Regions from separate parts of the Microbacterium sp. BE35 genome, predicted to be linked through region 1. Evidence: predicted binding sites of a transcription regulator. Region 1 holds the regulator's gene; the other holds the start of a gene.
What was found. The regulator HspR, encoded in region 1, represses chaperone genes until heat shock. The targets are predictions, from matches to a motif close to AAGTTGAGTCNNNNNGACTCAACTT.
Positions count from the first base shown of each region.

Region 2: a site for HspR is predicted at 1,213-1,237, ahead of J2Y46_RS00610 (Hsp20/alpha crystallin family protein). Genes of this name have one in related genera too.

Region 1 is NZ_JAVDXD010000001.1:818,078-825,223, reverse strand. It holds gene dnaK (molecular chaperone DnaK) at 1-1,862, shown strand, start outside; gene J2Y46_RS03570 (nucleotide exchange factor GrpE) at 1,865-2,482, shown strand; gene J2Y46_RS03565 (DnaJ C-terminal domain-containing protein) at 2,498-3,496, shown strand; gene J2Y46_RS03560 (heat shock protein transcriptional repressor HspR) at 3,604-4,074, shown strand; gene J2Y46_RS03555 (DUF5979 domain-containing protein) at 4,139-7,146, opposite strand, start outside.
Region 2 is NZ_JAVDXD010000001.1:117,152-124,297, reverse strand. It holds gene J2Y46_RS00615 (L-serine ammonia-lyase, iron-sulfur-dependent, subunit alpha) at 1-1,113, shown strand, start outside; gene J2Y46_RS00610 (Hsp20/alpha crystallin family protein) at 1,257-1,709, shown strand; gene J2Y46_RS00605 (thymidine kinase) at 1,769-2,353, opposite strand; gene J2Y46_RS00600 (low temperature requirement protein A) at 2,444-3,568, opposite strand; gene J2Y46_RS00595 (hypothetical protein) at 3,558-3,716, shown strand; gene J2Y46_RS00590 (ABC transporter ATP-binding protein) at 3,713-4,582, shown strand; gene J2Y46_RS00585 (ABC transporter permease) at 4,579-5,313, shown strand; gene J2Y46_RS00580 (MarR family winged helix-turn-helix transcriptional regulator) at 5,323-5,763, opposite strand; gene J2Y46_RS00575 (DUF2207 domain-containing protein) at 5,806-7,146, shown strand, end outside.

The DNA of each region.
Region 1 (7,146 bases):
GTGCTGTTGGAATCGACCTCGGTACGACCAACTCGGTCGTGAGCGTCCTCGAGGGCGGCGAGCCCAAGGTCATCGCGAACGCCGAGGGCTTCCGCACGACCCCGTCGGTCGTCGCGTACACCAAGGACGGCGAGGTGCTCGTCGGCGAGACCGCGAAGCGCCAGGCCGTCACGAACGTCGACCGCACCGTCTCGTCGGTCAAGCGTCACATGGGCACCGACTGGGGCTTCGACGTCGACGGCAAGCGCTGGACGCCGCAGGAGATCTCCGCGCGCATCCTCCAGAAGCTCAAGCGCGACGCCGAGCAGTACCTGGGCGACACCGTCACCGACGCCGTCATCACGGTCCCCGCGTACTTCAACGATGCCGAGCGCCAGGCCACCAAGGAGGCCGGCGAGATCTCGGGCCTCAACGTCCTGCGCATCATCAACGAGCCGACCGCGGCCGCCCTGGCCTACGGCCTCGACAAGGGCAAGGAGGACGAGCTCATCCTCGTCTTCGACCTCGGCGGCGGCACGTTCGACGTCTCGCTCCTCGAGGTGGGCAAGGACGACGACTTCTCGACCATCCAGGTGCGCGCGACCGCCGGCGACAACCGTCTCGGCGGCGACGACTGGGACCAGCGTCTCGTCGACTACCTCATCAAGCAGTTCAAGGACACGACGGGCGTCGACGTCTCGGGCGACAAGATCGCGCTGCAGCGCCTCAAGGAGGCCGCCGAGCAGGCGAAGAAGGAGCTCTCCTCGTCGACGAGCACCTCGGTCAACCTGCCGTACCTGTCGCTGACCGACTCGGGCCCCGTGTCGCTGTCGGAGACGATCACCCGCGCGAAGTTCGAGGACCTCACCAAGGACCTGCTGGACCGCACCAAGAAGCCCTTCGAGGACGTCATCCGCGAGGCCGGCATCAAGGTCGGCGACATCGACCACGTCGTGCTCGTCGGCGGCTCGACCCGCATGCCCGCGGTGTCCGAGCTCGTGATGAAGGAAGCCGGCAAGGAGCCCAACAAGGGCGTGAACCCGGACGAGGTCGTCGCCGTCGGCGCCGCCCTTCAGGCCGGCGTCCTCAAGGGTGAGCGCAAGGACGTCCTCCTCATCGACGTCACCCCCCTGAGCCTCGGCATCGAGACCAAGGGCGGGATCATGACGAAGCTCATCGAGCGCAACACCGCCATCCCGACGAAGCGTTCGGAGACCTTCACGACCGCCGACGACAACCAGCCGTCGGTCGCGATCCAGGTCTTCCAGGGCGAGCGCGAGTTCACCCGCGACAACAAGCCGCTGGGCACGTTCGAGCTGACCGGCATCGCGCCGGCTCCGCGCGGCATCCCGCAGATCGAGGTCACCTTCGACATCGATGCGAACGGCATCGTGCACGTGTCCGCCAAGGACAAGGGCACCGGCAAGGAGCAGTCGATGACGATCACCGGCGGCTCGTCGCTGCCGAAGGACGACATCGAGCGCATGGTGCGCGAGGCCGAGGAGCACGCCGCCGACGACAAGAAGCGTCGTGAGGCCGCAGAGGTGCGCAACCAGGCCGAGACCCTGTCGTACTCGATCGAGAAGCTCATCAAGGAGAACGAGGACAAGCTCCCCGCCGAGGTGAAGACCGAGGTGCAGGGCGACGTCGACGCTCTCAAGACCGCGCTCGCGGGCGAGGACGACGACGCCGTGAAGGCCGCGTTCGACAAGCTGAACCAGAGCCAGGGCAAGCTCGGCGAGGCCATCTACGCCTCGAGCCAGGCTTCGCAGTCTGCTCCGGATGCTGCGTCCGGCGACGCCGGTGACGGCCAGGCTCCGACCGACTCCGACGAGGACGTCGTCGACGCAGAGGTCGTCGACGAAGAAGACGAGAAGAAGTAACCATGGCGAACAAGGACCACAACCCGGAACCGGTCGAAGAACCGGGCGACGGCGACGAGGTCCGGCCTGAGGGTGTGGGGTCGGAGGCGAACGCCTCCGGCCCCGCGCCGCAGGACGGGGAGGATGACGAGCTCACGGTCGACGACATCCTCGGCGCCGCGCAGAACGCCGACGCCGCGGCCGAGGACGCCGTGCTCGCCGACCTCGAGTCGCAGCTGCTGAACGACCTCAAACGCCTGCAGGCCGAATACGCCAACTACCGCCGCCGCACCGAGGAGCAGCGCGAGGTCGAGATCGAGCGAGCCCAGGGCGCGGTCGCGAAGGGCATCCTGCCGGTGCTCGACGACCTCGACCGCGCCGAGAAGCACGGCGACCTGGAGCAGGGATCCGCCTTCGCGGCGATCGCCGACAAGCTCCGCGGCGTCGCCGAGCGCATCGGGCTCACCACGTACGGTGCCGCCGGCGAGGCGTTCGATCCGCAGCACCACGAGGCGATCTTCCAGGTGCCGACGCCGGGCGCGACCGAGACCACGATCGTCGAGGTCGTCGAGATCGGCTACCGCCTCGGCGCGGTGGAGCTGCGTCCGGCGAAGGTCGTCGTCGCGGTTCCCGCCGACTAGCCCGAAGGAGGCTGCATGGCCAGTCAGGACTGGTTCGACAAGGACTTCTACTCGGTGCTGGGCGTCTCGAAGGACGTCAGTGAGGCGGACCTCAAGAAGACGTATCGCAAGCTCGCGCGCACCTACCATCCGGATTCCAACCAGGGCGACGCGGCCGCCGAGGCGAAGTTCAAGGAGGTCAGCGAGGCGTACTCGGTGCTCTCCGACCCGGAGCAGCGCAAGGAGTACGACCAGATCCGCGCGATGGGCTCGGGTGCTCGATTCACCTCGGGTGGCCCGGGCGGCGCCGGCGGCTTCGAGGACGTCTTCTCGATGTTCAACCAGGGCCGCGGCGCGCGCTACCAGAGTGCCGAGGACCTCGACGACATCTTCGCGATGTTCAACCAGCAGCAGCGCGGCACAGGCTTCGGCTCCGGGCGTTTCGGGCAGCCGAGCGGCGGCTACCGCGGTTTCGGCGGCCCGACGCGCGGCGCCGACGTCACGGCGCGTACGACGATCGACTTCGTCACGGCGACCAGGGGCGAGACCATCACGCTGCAGGGCGAGGACGGCAAGCCGTTCAAGGTGAAGATCCCCGCCGGCGTCTCGGACGGGCAGAAGATCCGGCTCCGCGGCCGCGGGCGTCACTCGCCCGACGGCGGCGAGAACGGCGACATCGTCGTGCAGGTCACCGTGCGTCCGCACCCGGTGTTCACGCGCGACGGGCTGAACCTGCGCGTCACCGTGCCGGTGACGTTCACCGAGGCCGCGCTCGGCGCCACCATCGAGGTGCCGACGCTCGGCGGCGATCCGGTGCGACTGCGCGTGGCGCCGGGCACGCCGTCCGGCCGCGTGCTGCGCGTCAAGGGGCGCGGTGTCGAGACGGCCAAGGGCACAGGCGACCTCCTCGCCGAGGTGCAGGTGGCCGTGCCGTCGCATCTCGACGAGGCTGCGCGCGAAGCGCTCGAGCGCTTCCAGAGCCTCGAGTCGAAGGAGAACCCGCGCGCCGATCTGATGGCCAAGGCGCAGGGCTGAGATGCTTGCCGAGAACAGGAGATCTGGCGAGACCAGGACGATTCCGCGCGAAGCGTCCTGTGCTGGCGAGATCTCCTGTTCTGGTGAGCGATGAGGAGGTGACGAGAATGTCCGAGGACGACATCGATGAGGATGCCCCGATCTTCGCGATCGCCGTCGCCGCCGAGCTGTCGGGCATGCACCCGCAGACGCTGCGCCAGTACGACCGGCTCGGGCTGGTCGTGCCCGCCCGCACGCAGGGCGGATCGCGGCGCTACTCGCTGCGCCACGTGGAGCAGCTCCGCGAGGTCGCCCGCATGTCGTCGGACGGCATCGGCCTCCCGGCGATCGTGCGCATCCTCGAGCTCGAGAATCGGGTGCAGGAGCTTCACGGCCGCGTCCGCGACCTCGAGGACCGTATGCGCGCAGAGCTCGAGAAGCGGCCGGGCGCCCGCGTCTTCGCGGCCGGCTCGACCGGCTCCGTCGTGACGCTGCGCCATGGCACTCGCGTCCGCCGCGCGACCGAGGTCGTCGTGTGGCGGCCGCGCGCGTCGCTCGCGCAGCAGAGCGAACCTCCCGACGAGAGCCCGGCGGGCTGATTCACCGAACAGGGAGGGGACGGATGCCGTCCCCTCCCTCTTCGCGTTCGTTCGCGGCGGTGCGTCAGGTGCGTCGCGCGCGTCGGGCGGCCAGAAGCACGCCGAGGGCGATCAGGCCGACGGCTCCGAGCGGGACGAGGGGCGAGAGCCCGCCGCCGCCGGTCGCCGGAAGCGGACGCGTCGTCGCGGTATTGGTCAGCGTCAGCTCCGCCGTCTGCGGGGTGCGCACACCCGACATCGGCAGCGTGACCTTGCCGTCCTCGTCGGGGACGAGGGCCTCGCCGTCGACCGTCCACGTCGGCGTCCCCCAGTCCACGCCAGGGATCGACGGCAGATCCGCCTCGCGTGCTTCGATGATGGTGCCCACCGGGAAGTACGGCGATGTGATCGTGACGTTCGGCTCGAGCTCGATGCGGGGCTGGGCGACACCGGTCAGCCACCAGTCGGCCGGGAACGTGGTCCCCGCCGGCAGCGACGACGCGCCGCTGCCCGCGACGACCTTCGTGACTGCCCAGCGCGTCATGGCCACGACGGAGTTCGTCACCTCGAGTACCGGAGGGGTCTGTTCCGGCCCGATCTCGACGAAGTTCGACGGGCTCCACGTGGTCTCGCCCCACTCGTAGCCCGGTGGCAGCGCCGACGCGTCGGGCTCCTCTTCGAGGAGATTGACGATCGTGCCGATCGGGAAGGAGATCGGGTCGCCCTGATCGTCGACGGGACCCGTCGGCGTGCCGTCTGCGGGCAGCTCGAACCGGCCCACCAGCACATCTCGGCTCGGCAGATGCGCCACGTAGTCGATCGTGAACGAGTCGACGAGCAGGTCGCCCGGATCGATGCCGTCCATGTTCTTCTGCACGAGGAAGGTTCCTTCGATGAGCGACGCGTCGTTGGTGAGTGTCGCGTGCACCACGGCCTGGTCGTCGACGCCGATCGTGAGCCGGTCGAGGTCGAACGCGGCGCCGAGCCAGGAGAGGTGCCGGATGGTCGGCGCGGCCTGCTCCTCATACGTCACGACGGTGCCGTAGGGGAACAGCAGCGGCTCGCCCGCGTCGTCGACAGGGCCGACGGGTTCGCCGTTGCCGGGGACCCGCAGCACTCCCTGCTGGATCACGTCCTCGGGCTCCGTCGTCGGGAAGTACGCCGTCCAGGCGACGCTGAACTCCAGACCCGGGGGCACCTGGTCGGGCGGGACACCGTCGAACTCCTTCGAGATCGTGAAGGTGCCTTCCTTGAGCGCGTTCGTCACCTCGATCTCGACGTCGGCGTCCGAGTCGGCGGGCAGCGGGATGTCCACGATGTCGCCGAAGCCGTCCGGCTCGTAGGGAGTCGTCACGCCGTCGATCGTGACGTTGAAGACGGGCGGCGCCCAGTCGCCGACGTTCGCCACGGTAGCGCCCTCGAACGTCGGTGGAAGCTCGGCCAGCTCCAGTGTCTCAGCGCCCGTTTCGAGATCCTCGATCAGCTGGGGCTCGCCGACCGGCAGGGGAAGTGTCGCCCGCTCAGGGGCGGGGTTCGTGTTGTAGGTGACCTCGTAGCCGAACCGCGGGTCCGCGGCCGAGCCGGTCGCGGACTTCACGATCGTGATCGTCCGGCCGTCGTCGGTCGGGGTGACGATGTTCGTGAGCTCGACGGCCCTGGTCGTGTCGGCCTCGGTGATCACGAACGAGCGCCCGGGGTTCCACCCGATGCCGCTCCAGTCGTACCCCGGCGGCGGATCGATTCCGTCGAGGTTCTCGGTGAGGATGATGCGGGTGCCCACCGGGAAGGGGATCGGAGCGCCGTTCCCATCGACCGGAACGACGGGCGTGCCGGTGAAGGGCACGTTCATGGTGCCGGTGCCGATCTGCTCGCCGCCGTATCGCGCGATCCACGTGACGGGCACCGTCCCCTCGAGCGCCGGAGGTTCGCCCGACGGATCGTCGATCGACTTCGAGACGCTGAAGGTGCCCGTCGATTGCGTCGCCGTGTTCGTGACGACCACCTGGGCGGTGCCCGTCCCGATGATGAGGGGGTCGGGTGCGATCGTGGCATCCCCCCATTCCCACCCCGGCACCGTCTCGGGCGCGATCTCCTCGAAGTTCACCTGGGTGCCCTCCGGGAATCGCTCGCCGGCGGCGACCGGAGTGCCGTCGGCCGGCACCTCGAGCGTGCCGACGGTGACGTTGCCGTCCGGGTCGACAGCGCGGTAGTTGACGGTGAACGTGGTGCCTTCCGGGAGATCGCCGGACTCGATGCCGTCGAGTTCCTTGCGCACGGTGAACGTGCCGCTCGCGTCGTTGCACGAGATCTCGCCCGAGAAGAGGAACGAATGGACCTCGCCGCCCTGGATGGTGACGTTCTGGCCGATCACCTGGCCGTCCAGCGGCGCGGCGTTCACGGTGACCGACGCGTTCGGCGCGTAGATCGAGCCGTCGATGCGGGCCTGACCGGCTGTCACGGTGACGTCGCCGGAAATCTGCGAGAGGTCCCACACGATGTACGGCGAGTGCACGCCCTGCGGATCGGCGCGCGCTCCGATCACCTCGGTCGTCCCCGCGGGCACCCGGATCACGAGCGGGTTCGACACTCCCGGCGTCGGTCCGGGGGAGAACTGGATGAGAGACGCGCCCTCGATGGCGGAGTAGTCCACGACGTTCGGCTGGTCGGGGCTCAGCTCCTCGAGCACGACGCGGTCGCCCGCGTCTTCGGCCACCCCGACCGGATACCCGACGCCGGTTCCAGGGTCGGCGATGCCGTCGAAGCAGCTCGACGCCTCCTCCCACGACGCGTCGCGGTTCGCCTCGACGTAGTCGGCGACCGCGGTGTCGGAGATGTTCGCCGTGTAGATGCTCCCGTTGCCGGCCGCACCCGCCGGGGGCGCTGCGCTCGTCGGATACGTCTGGTGGGTGGCGTCGATGAGGGGAGTCTGGTCGGCGTTGGACCGGTTCTGGTTGAGCCGGAGCCAGTCTGCCCGTGCAAAGGCCTCCCAGCCGCCGTCGCGGTCGACCATCTTGAGGTCGCCCCACAACGTCGGGTCGGTCGTGCCGGCGCTCGTGATGGCCAGGATGCCGGTGCTCGCGGTGCTGTATTCAC
Region 2 (7,146 bases), 700 kb from region 1:
GCGACGGATGCCGGACTCCTCGTCCGCGAGACCTACTACTCCGTCGGCGGCGGCTTCATCCGCCGCGAAGGTGACGCTGCGCCCGGCTCAGCGGCCGCAGGGGAGCCCGCACACGCGTTCCCCCTGGACTTCTCCAGCGCCAAGGAGCTGCTCGCCGTGTGCGACGAGCGGGGCATCACGATCGCCGAGGCCGCGCGCATCAACGAGGAATCGCTGCGCCCCGACGAGGACATCGCCGAGGGGCTGGACGCGATCTGGGACGCGATGGCCGCGTGCGTCGAGGCGGGTCTGCGGGCCGGGGGCCTCCTCCCCGGGATGCTGGGCGTCAAGCGCCGCGCCGCGTCGATCCGCGCGCAGCTCGAGGCGGCCGAGGCCGACGGCCGCCGGGAACTCCCAGGCGAGTGGCTCGGCGCCTTCGCGCTCGCGGTGAACGAGGAGAACGCGGCCGGCGGCCGTGTCGTGACGGCGCCGACGAACGGCGCCGCCGGCATCGTCCCCGCCGTCGCGATGTACTGGTGGCGCTTCCTGGCGGACTCCGGTCTCGGCGCCGGCAATGCGGTGACACCGTACGGCGAGCTGGTCGGCAGCGCCCTGCTCGGGTATCACGGGCACGCTGCGACCGCCGAGGAGGCCGCAGGCTGGGACGACGAGCAGGTGGCGGAGGCGAACCGTCGCCGAGGCATCCGTCGATTCCTCCTCACCGCCACCGCGCTGGGCTCTCTGTTCAAGGCCAACGCGTCGATCTCGGGCGCCGAGGGCGGGTGTCAGGCCGAGGTGGGATCGGCGTGCGCGATGGCCGCGGGCGGCCTCACCGCCGTGATGGGCGGCACGAACCGGCAGATCGAGAACGCCGCCGAGATCGCCATGGAGCACCACCTCGGCCTCACCTGCGACCCGGTGGGCGGACTCGTGCAGATCCCGTGCATCGAGCGCAACGCGATCGCCGCGTCGACAGCCGTCACAGCCGCGCGCCTCGCCCTGCGCGGCGACGGCTCGCACTACGTCTCGCTCGACGCGGTGGTCGAGACCATGCGCCAGACCGGCATCGACATGTCGCACAAGTACAAGGAGACGAGCGAAGGCGGTCTCGCGGTCAACGTCATCGAGTGCTGAAGCCGAGTGCTGGCCTCCGAAGGCCGGCGGTGGTCTCGTTCGTTCACGGCGAACGCTCCACGGCTTAGCACTCGCATGTCGAGAGTGCTAATCTGGTCCCAGTTGAGCCGGTACGGCTCAACTTTCGACGAGAGGAGATAATCATGGCCACCAACGACCCGTTCCGGGACCTCGACCGCCTTGCTGCCGGTCTCTTCGACACGCGCCGCGGCCCCCGCCGCATGCCGATGGACCTGTACCGCGACGGCGACCACTACATCCTGACGGCCGACCTTCCGGGCATCGACCCGGGTTCGGTCGACATCGACGTCGACGGACAGCTGCTGACCATCCGCGCGGAGCGCACGCTGACGAGCGGCGACGACGTCAAGTGGATCACGCGCGAACGAGAGGCGGCGAGCTTCCTGCGCCAGCTCAACCTGGGCCAGGGCATCGACACCGAGCGCATCTCCGCGAGCTACAACAACGGCGTGCTGAGCGTGACGATCCCGGTCAGCGAGAAGGCGAAGCCGCGCAAGATCGAGGTGATGTCCGAGGGCGGCGCGCCGACGATCACGGCGCATGAGTCCGACGCGCCCCAGCCGATCGAGCAGTAGGACCATCCCAGAACGGATGCCTCCCCGCCGACGCGGCGGCGAGGCATCCGTTCTGTCGTCTACGCTCGTGCGGTTCCGGTGAAGTGCCTGCGGCACCGGGCCTGGTAGGACTCGATCCCTCCGACGTGCGCCGGCGCCGGCACGCCGGCATCGCCGGTGGGAGCCTCGGCGATTCGCTGGTGGAACGCGGCGTCTTCGCCGCAGACCGCGCACACGGCGGTGAGCTTTACGACGTCCTCGGCGATCGCCATCAGCGCCGGCAGCGGCTCGAACGGCCGGCCGTCGAACATGACGCACAGCCCTGACACCACCACGGTCACGCCATCGGCGACCAGCCCGTCGACGGCGGGGACGAGGTCGGACCCGAAGAACTGCGCCTCGTCGATGGCGACGAGGTCGAGCCCGCGGCCTTCGACGCCAGCGACGAGCGAGGCTACGTCGGGCACCGAGCGCGAGGGCACGCTCAGCCCGGAGTGGGAGCTCACCAGTCCCGCGCCCCGCCGATCGTCCAGTGCGTGGCTCACCACCTCGACCTCGAGCCCCGCGATGCGCGCGCGGCGGACGCGGCGCAGCAGCTCCTCCGACTTTCCGGCGAACATCGGACCGCACACCACCTGTAGCCGGGACTGCCTGGTCGCACGCATGCCGCCACCCTATGTCCGGTTCTGCGCGAGGCGCATGAGACGACGCGCGAACGACGGTCGCCATGGGCGCCGGGGAGCGAGGACGGCGGATCAGCCCCCCGCGCGGCGTCCTCGCCGCACACGGCCGACCGTCTCCCCGGCGGCGACGCCGGTCAGCACGAGGCCCGCGGCGATCGAGAGGGTGAGCGTGTCGAGCACGCTCGCGGCGGTCGCGAGAAGCGCGAGCGCGAGCACCCCCGCGAGCTGTGCGCGCGCCCAGCGCCGCTCGAGCAGGTGGCGGAAGAGCACCGTGCCCGCGAGGAACAGCATCGGCCCGCCGATGACCGCGATCGCCGCGGCGACGTCGTGGTCGTGCGGGTGCGCGAGGGCGTCCTTGTCGCCCACGCTGATCACGACGATCCCCGCCACGATCGGGAGGTGCATCCACGTGTAGGCGGTGCGTGCCAGGCGACCCGGCGTGTCCGACGCCTCGATGGTCTCGGCGCCGACCCGCTCGCCGTGGTCGAAGTAGATCCACCACGCCGCCGCCGCGGTCGCGAACGCGGTGACGAGCGCGGCCACGGATGCCGGCGACGACTCGGTCTCGGCGAAGACGAAGCCGGTGACGAGCATGCCCTCGCCGAGCGCGATCAGCACGAAGAGCGCGGTCCGTTCGGCGATGTGGGGGCCCGACAGGTCCCAGCGGTCGAGGCGCACCTTGCCGAGGCCGGGGACGGGGAACGCGAGGAGCGTCCCCGCGAGCTCGATCCCGAGCGCGAGCGCCCACAGCGGCAGCTGCCACGGCAGCGGCAGCAGCGCGCCGACCACCCACAACACGGCGCTCGCGACAGTCCAGGCGAGCACCGCGGTGAAGTCCCTCGACACGGCCGGGTCATGGCGCGCGGTCGCCCATACGATGAACGCCGTTCGCCCCACCTGGAGGATGACGTAGGCGATCGCGAAGGCCCAGGCGCGCTCGCCGAAGGCTTCGGCGATCGAGACGCTCATGACCAGCGACACGAACGCGAGCCCGATGACGGCGCCGCGAACCGGCAGCGTCACCGGGTCGAGCCAGTTCGTGACCCAGGTCGTCGACACCCACGCCCACCACAGCGCGCACACCATGATCACGCCCTCGAGTACTCCGAGAGGGCTTTGATTCTCGTAGAGATAGGCCGACAGCTGCGTCAGCGCGAACACGAACACGAGGTCGAAGAAGAGCTCGATGTACGTCACCCGATCGGCGCGCGGAGTGTCCGTCGGCCTCATCACGTTCCGCGTCATCCCGAAGGGCATGCCCCACATCCTGTCATCGCGCGCCGGCGCGACGGCGATCTCGCCCCTGGACGGCGTGCCAGCCGCAGGGGCACTATTCATCTCGTGACGAACAATGCGGAGACGGATGCTGTGAGCGTGCGTGGTCTGCACGTCAGGCGCGGCAAGACGGAGGTCTTCACCGGGCTCGATCTCGATATCCCGCGGGGGCAGATCACCGGACTGCTCGGACCGTCGGGGTGCGGCAAGACCACGCTGATGCGATCGATCGTGGGTGTGCAGAAGGTGGCGGGCGGCGAGGTGACGGTTCTCGGCGAACCCGCCGGTTCGCGCGCGCTGCGCAAGCAGGTCGCGTACGACACGCAGGCGGCCTCGGTCTACGGCGACCTCACCATCCAGCAGAACCTGCGCTATTTCGCGCGTCTGGTCGACGCGCCCCGCACCGACGTCGATCGCGTCATCGAGCAGGTCGGTCTCGCCGACCAGCGTGACCAGACCATCGACTCGCTCTCGGGGGGACAGGAGAGCCGCGTCTCGCTCGCGGTCGCCATGCTCGGGGCGCCCGAGCTGCTCGTGCTCGACGAACCCACGGTGGGCCTGGATCCGCTGCTGCGCGCCGAGCTGTGGGGAGTCTTCCGCGGCCTCGCCGACGCCGGCGCGACGCTCATCGTCTCGAGCCACGTCATGGACGAAGCCCTCCGGTGCGACCGCCTCGTGCTCATGCGCGCGGGCCGGATCATCGCCGACACGACCCCCGACGGGCTCTTCGCCGACACCGGGACGACGGACCCGGATGCCGCGTTCCTCACGCTCATCGAGCGCGACGCCGTTCGCCCAGCCCAGGGACCGGAAGAAGCGGCTCAGGGACCGGCGCCATCGGCCGGTGAGCCTGCCGAACCCCACCCGCTCACGCGTCGTGAGGCGCGCGAGCAGGCCGAGCATGCGCACCACGCGGACGAGGGGAGCACCTCATGAACGGTGTGCTGACGCTCGCGACCGCCGGGCGCGTGTTACGGCAGCTCAGCCACGACCCGCGCTCGATCGCGCTCATGCTCGTGGCGCCGAGTCTGCTCGTCGGCCTGTTCGCGTGGCTGTTCAGCGATCAGGAAGGTGTCTTCGACCAGTTCGGCGGTCCGATCCTGGCGCTGTTCCCCTTCATCGTGATGTTCCTGATCACCTCGATCACGACGCTCCGCGAGCGACGGTCGGGAACCCTCGAGCGCCTCATGACCACGCCCATCGCGAAAGCCGACTTCATCGTCGGCTACGGGCTGGCCTTCGGGCTCATGGCCACGCTGCAGGCGGTCATCACCGTCACCTTCGCGGTGTGGGTGTGCGGGCTCCAGGTCGACGGGCCGCTGTGGCAGCTCGGCCTCGTCGCCGTCGTCGACGCGATCCTCGGCACCGCGCTGGGACTCCTGGCGAGCGCGTTCGCGCGGACCGAGTTCCAGGCGGTGCAGTTCATGCCGCTCATCGTGTTCCCGCAGATCATCCTGGGCGGCCTGTTCATGCCCCGCGAGGACATGCCCGAGGCGCTGTACCAGATCTCGAAGATCCTGCCGCTGAGCTACGCGATCGACACGATCAACGCGGTCACCGACGGCGACGAGGGCTGGGACGTCTTCGGTCCACTGCTCATCGTGGTCGCGTTCGCCGTGGGCGCGCTGATCCTCGCGTCGCTGACCCTTCGGAGGCGGACTCCGTAGCCCGACGGCTCAGCAGCTGGGCCGCTTCTTGCGCAGCTTCGCGGTCAGGTCGCGCAGCTGGGAGAGCTCGTCGTCCGAGAGCAACGACATCCGCTCCGCGATGGCCTTGCCGTGGGCACTGGCGATGCGGCGGAACAAGGAGGCCCCGGCATCCGTCGCGTGCACGAGCGCTCCGCGCCCGTCGTCGGGGTCGGCGCACTTGGTGATCAGTCCGCGCGCGACCATGCGGTCGACGAGCCGTGAGACGCTCGGCTGGCTGATGAGCATGTTCGCAGTCACGTCGCGCAGGCGCGCGGTGAGGTCGTCGGCGCGGGTGACCGTCAGGAGCACGTCGTACTCGGCCTGACTCAGCGTCTCGTCGTCGAAATCGTCGTTGATGTCGCCGAACACCTCGTGCTGCGCGCGGAAGAGACTCTCCCACGCGTCGATGGCGAGACGGCGATCGGTCATAGCGTCAAGATTAGAGCCTCGCACCGACCCTAGGCTGGCCCCATGGCGTCTTCTGCAGTCGGGTCGTGGCGCACGCATCGTCTCGGAGCCGTGGGGCTCGTGCTCGCCCTGCTCGCCGGAGTGCTGCTCGCCGGCCTGAACCCGAGCCCGGCGCACGCGGGCGTCGACGACTTCTCGTTCGAGAGCCTCGACGTGCAGTACCAGCTGGGCCGTGCCGAGGACGGCACCAGCACCCTGACGGTCGTCGAGACGTTCGTGGCGCTGTTCCCCGAGTTCGACCAGAACCGGGGCATGCGCCGCGCCATTCCCGACAGCTACCTGGGCGCACCCCTGCACCCCGAGCTCGTCTCGATCACCGACGAGACCGGCGCGCCCCGCGCGGAGGAGACGGAATCGGAGGACGGCTACTACTCGATGACGTCGCGAGCCGACGACTTCGTCCACGGCCGTCAGACGTACGTCTTCACCTACACGCTCCAGAACGTCACGCACCACTTCGCCGACACCGGGGTCGACGAGTTCTACTGGAACGTCAACGGCGTCGAGTGGCCGCAGCCCTTCGGCCGCATCACCGCGCGCGTGACGATGCCGGCCGACCTCGGGGCCGCGCGAACCGGCGCGCAGGCCTGCTATGTCGGCTACCAAGGCTCGACGCAGACCTGCCCGATCGACGATGCCGACGGGACGACCGTTGCCTCGTCCCTGAACGTGCAGCCGTACCAGACGATGACGATCGCGATCGGGTTCGAGCCCGACACGTTCACCGAATTCGACCCGGGCTACTTCGTGTCGCCGTGGGGCTGGCTGCAGAGCGGGGTGGCCGTGCTCGGACTCGGCACCGCGGTCGCGCTGGCTGCCGTCACCCGCCGTCGTCATCTGCGCGACGAGCCCGGACGCTCCGTCATCATCGCGGAGTACACGCCGCCGCGCGGCATAGACGCCCTCGAGAGCGCCGTGCTGCTCGGCCGCACCACGAAAGCGATCCCGGCCGAGGTGCTCGAGCAGGCGGTGGTGGGCAGCATCCGTATCGAAGAGGGCCCGCCCAAGTGGTTCGGCGGCACGAAGCTGAAGGCCGTGCTGGTGGACCCGTCCCTCGCCGACGGAGACGGACGGATGCTGCTGCCCGGCCTGTTCCCGACGGGCGTGCCGGGCGAGGAGTTCGAATTCGGCCGCTCCGACACGAGGTTCTCGACGACCGCGCAGAAGGTGCTGAAGGCGGCCGCGTCGGAGCTGTCGGCGCGGGGCCTTCGGCGCAAGGTGCCGATCAGCGCGCGGGTGTGGCCGGTCGTGATCGCCATCGTGTCCGCGGTGCTCGTGCTGCTCTTCGGCATCGGTGCGCTGGCGGGCTACGTGACGGCGTGGATGCCGATCCTGCTGATCATC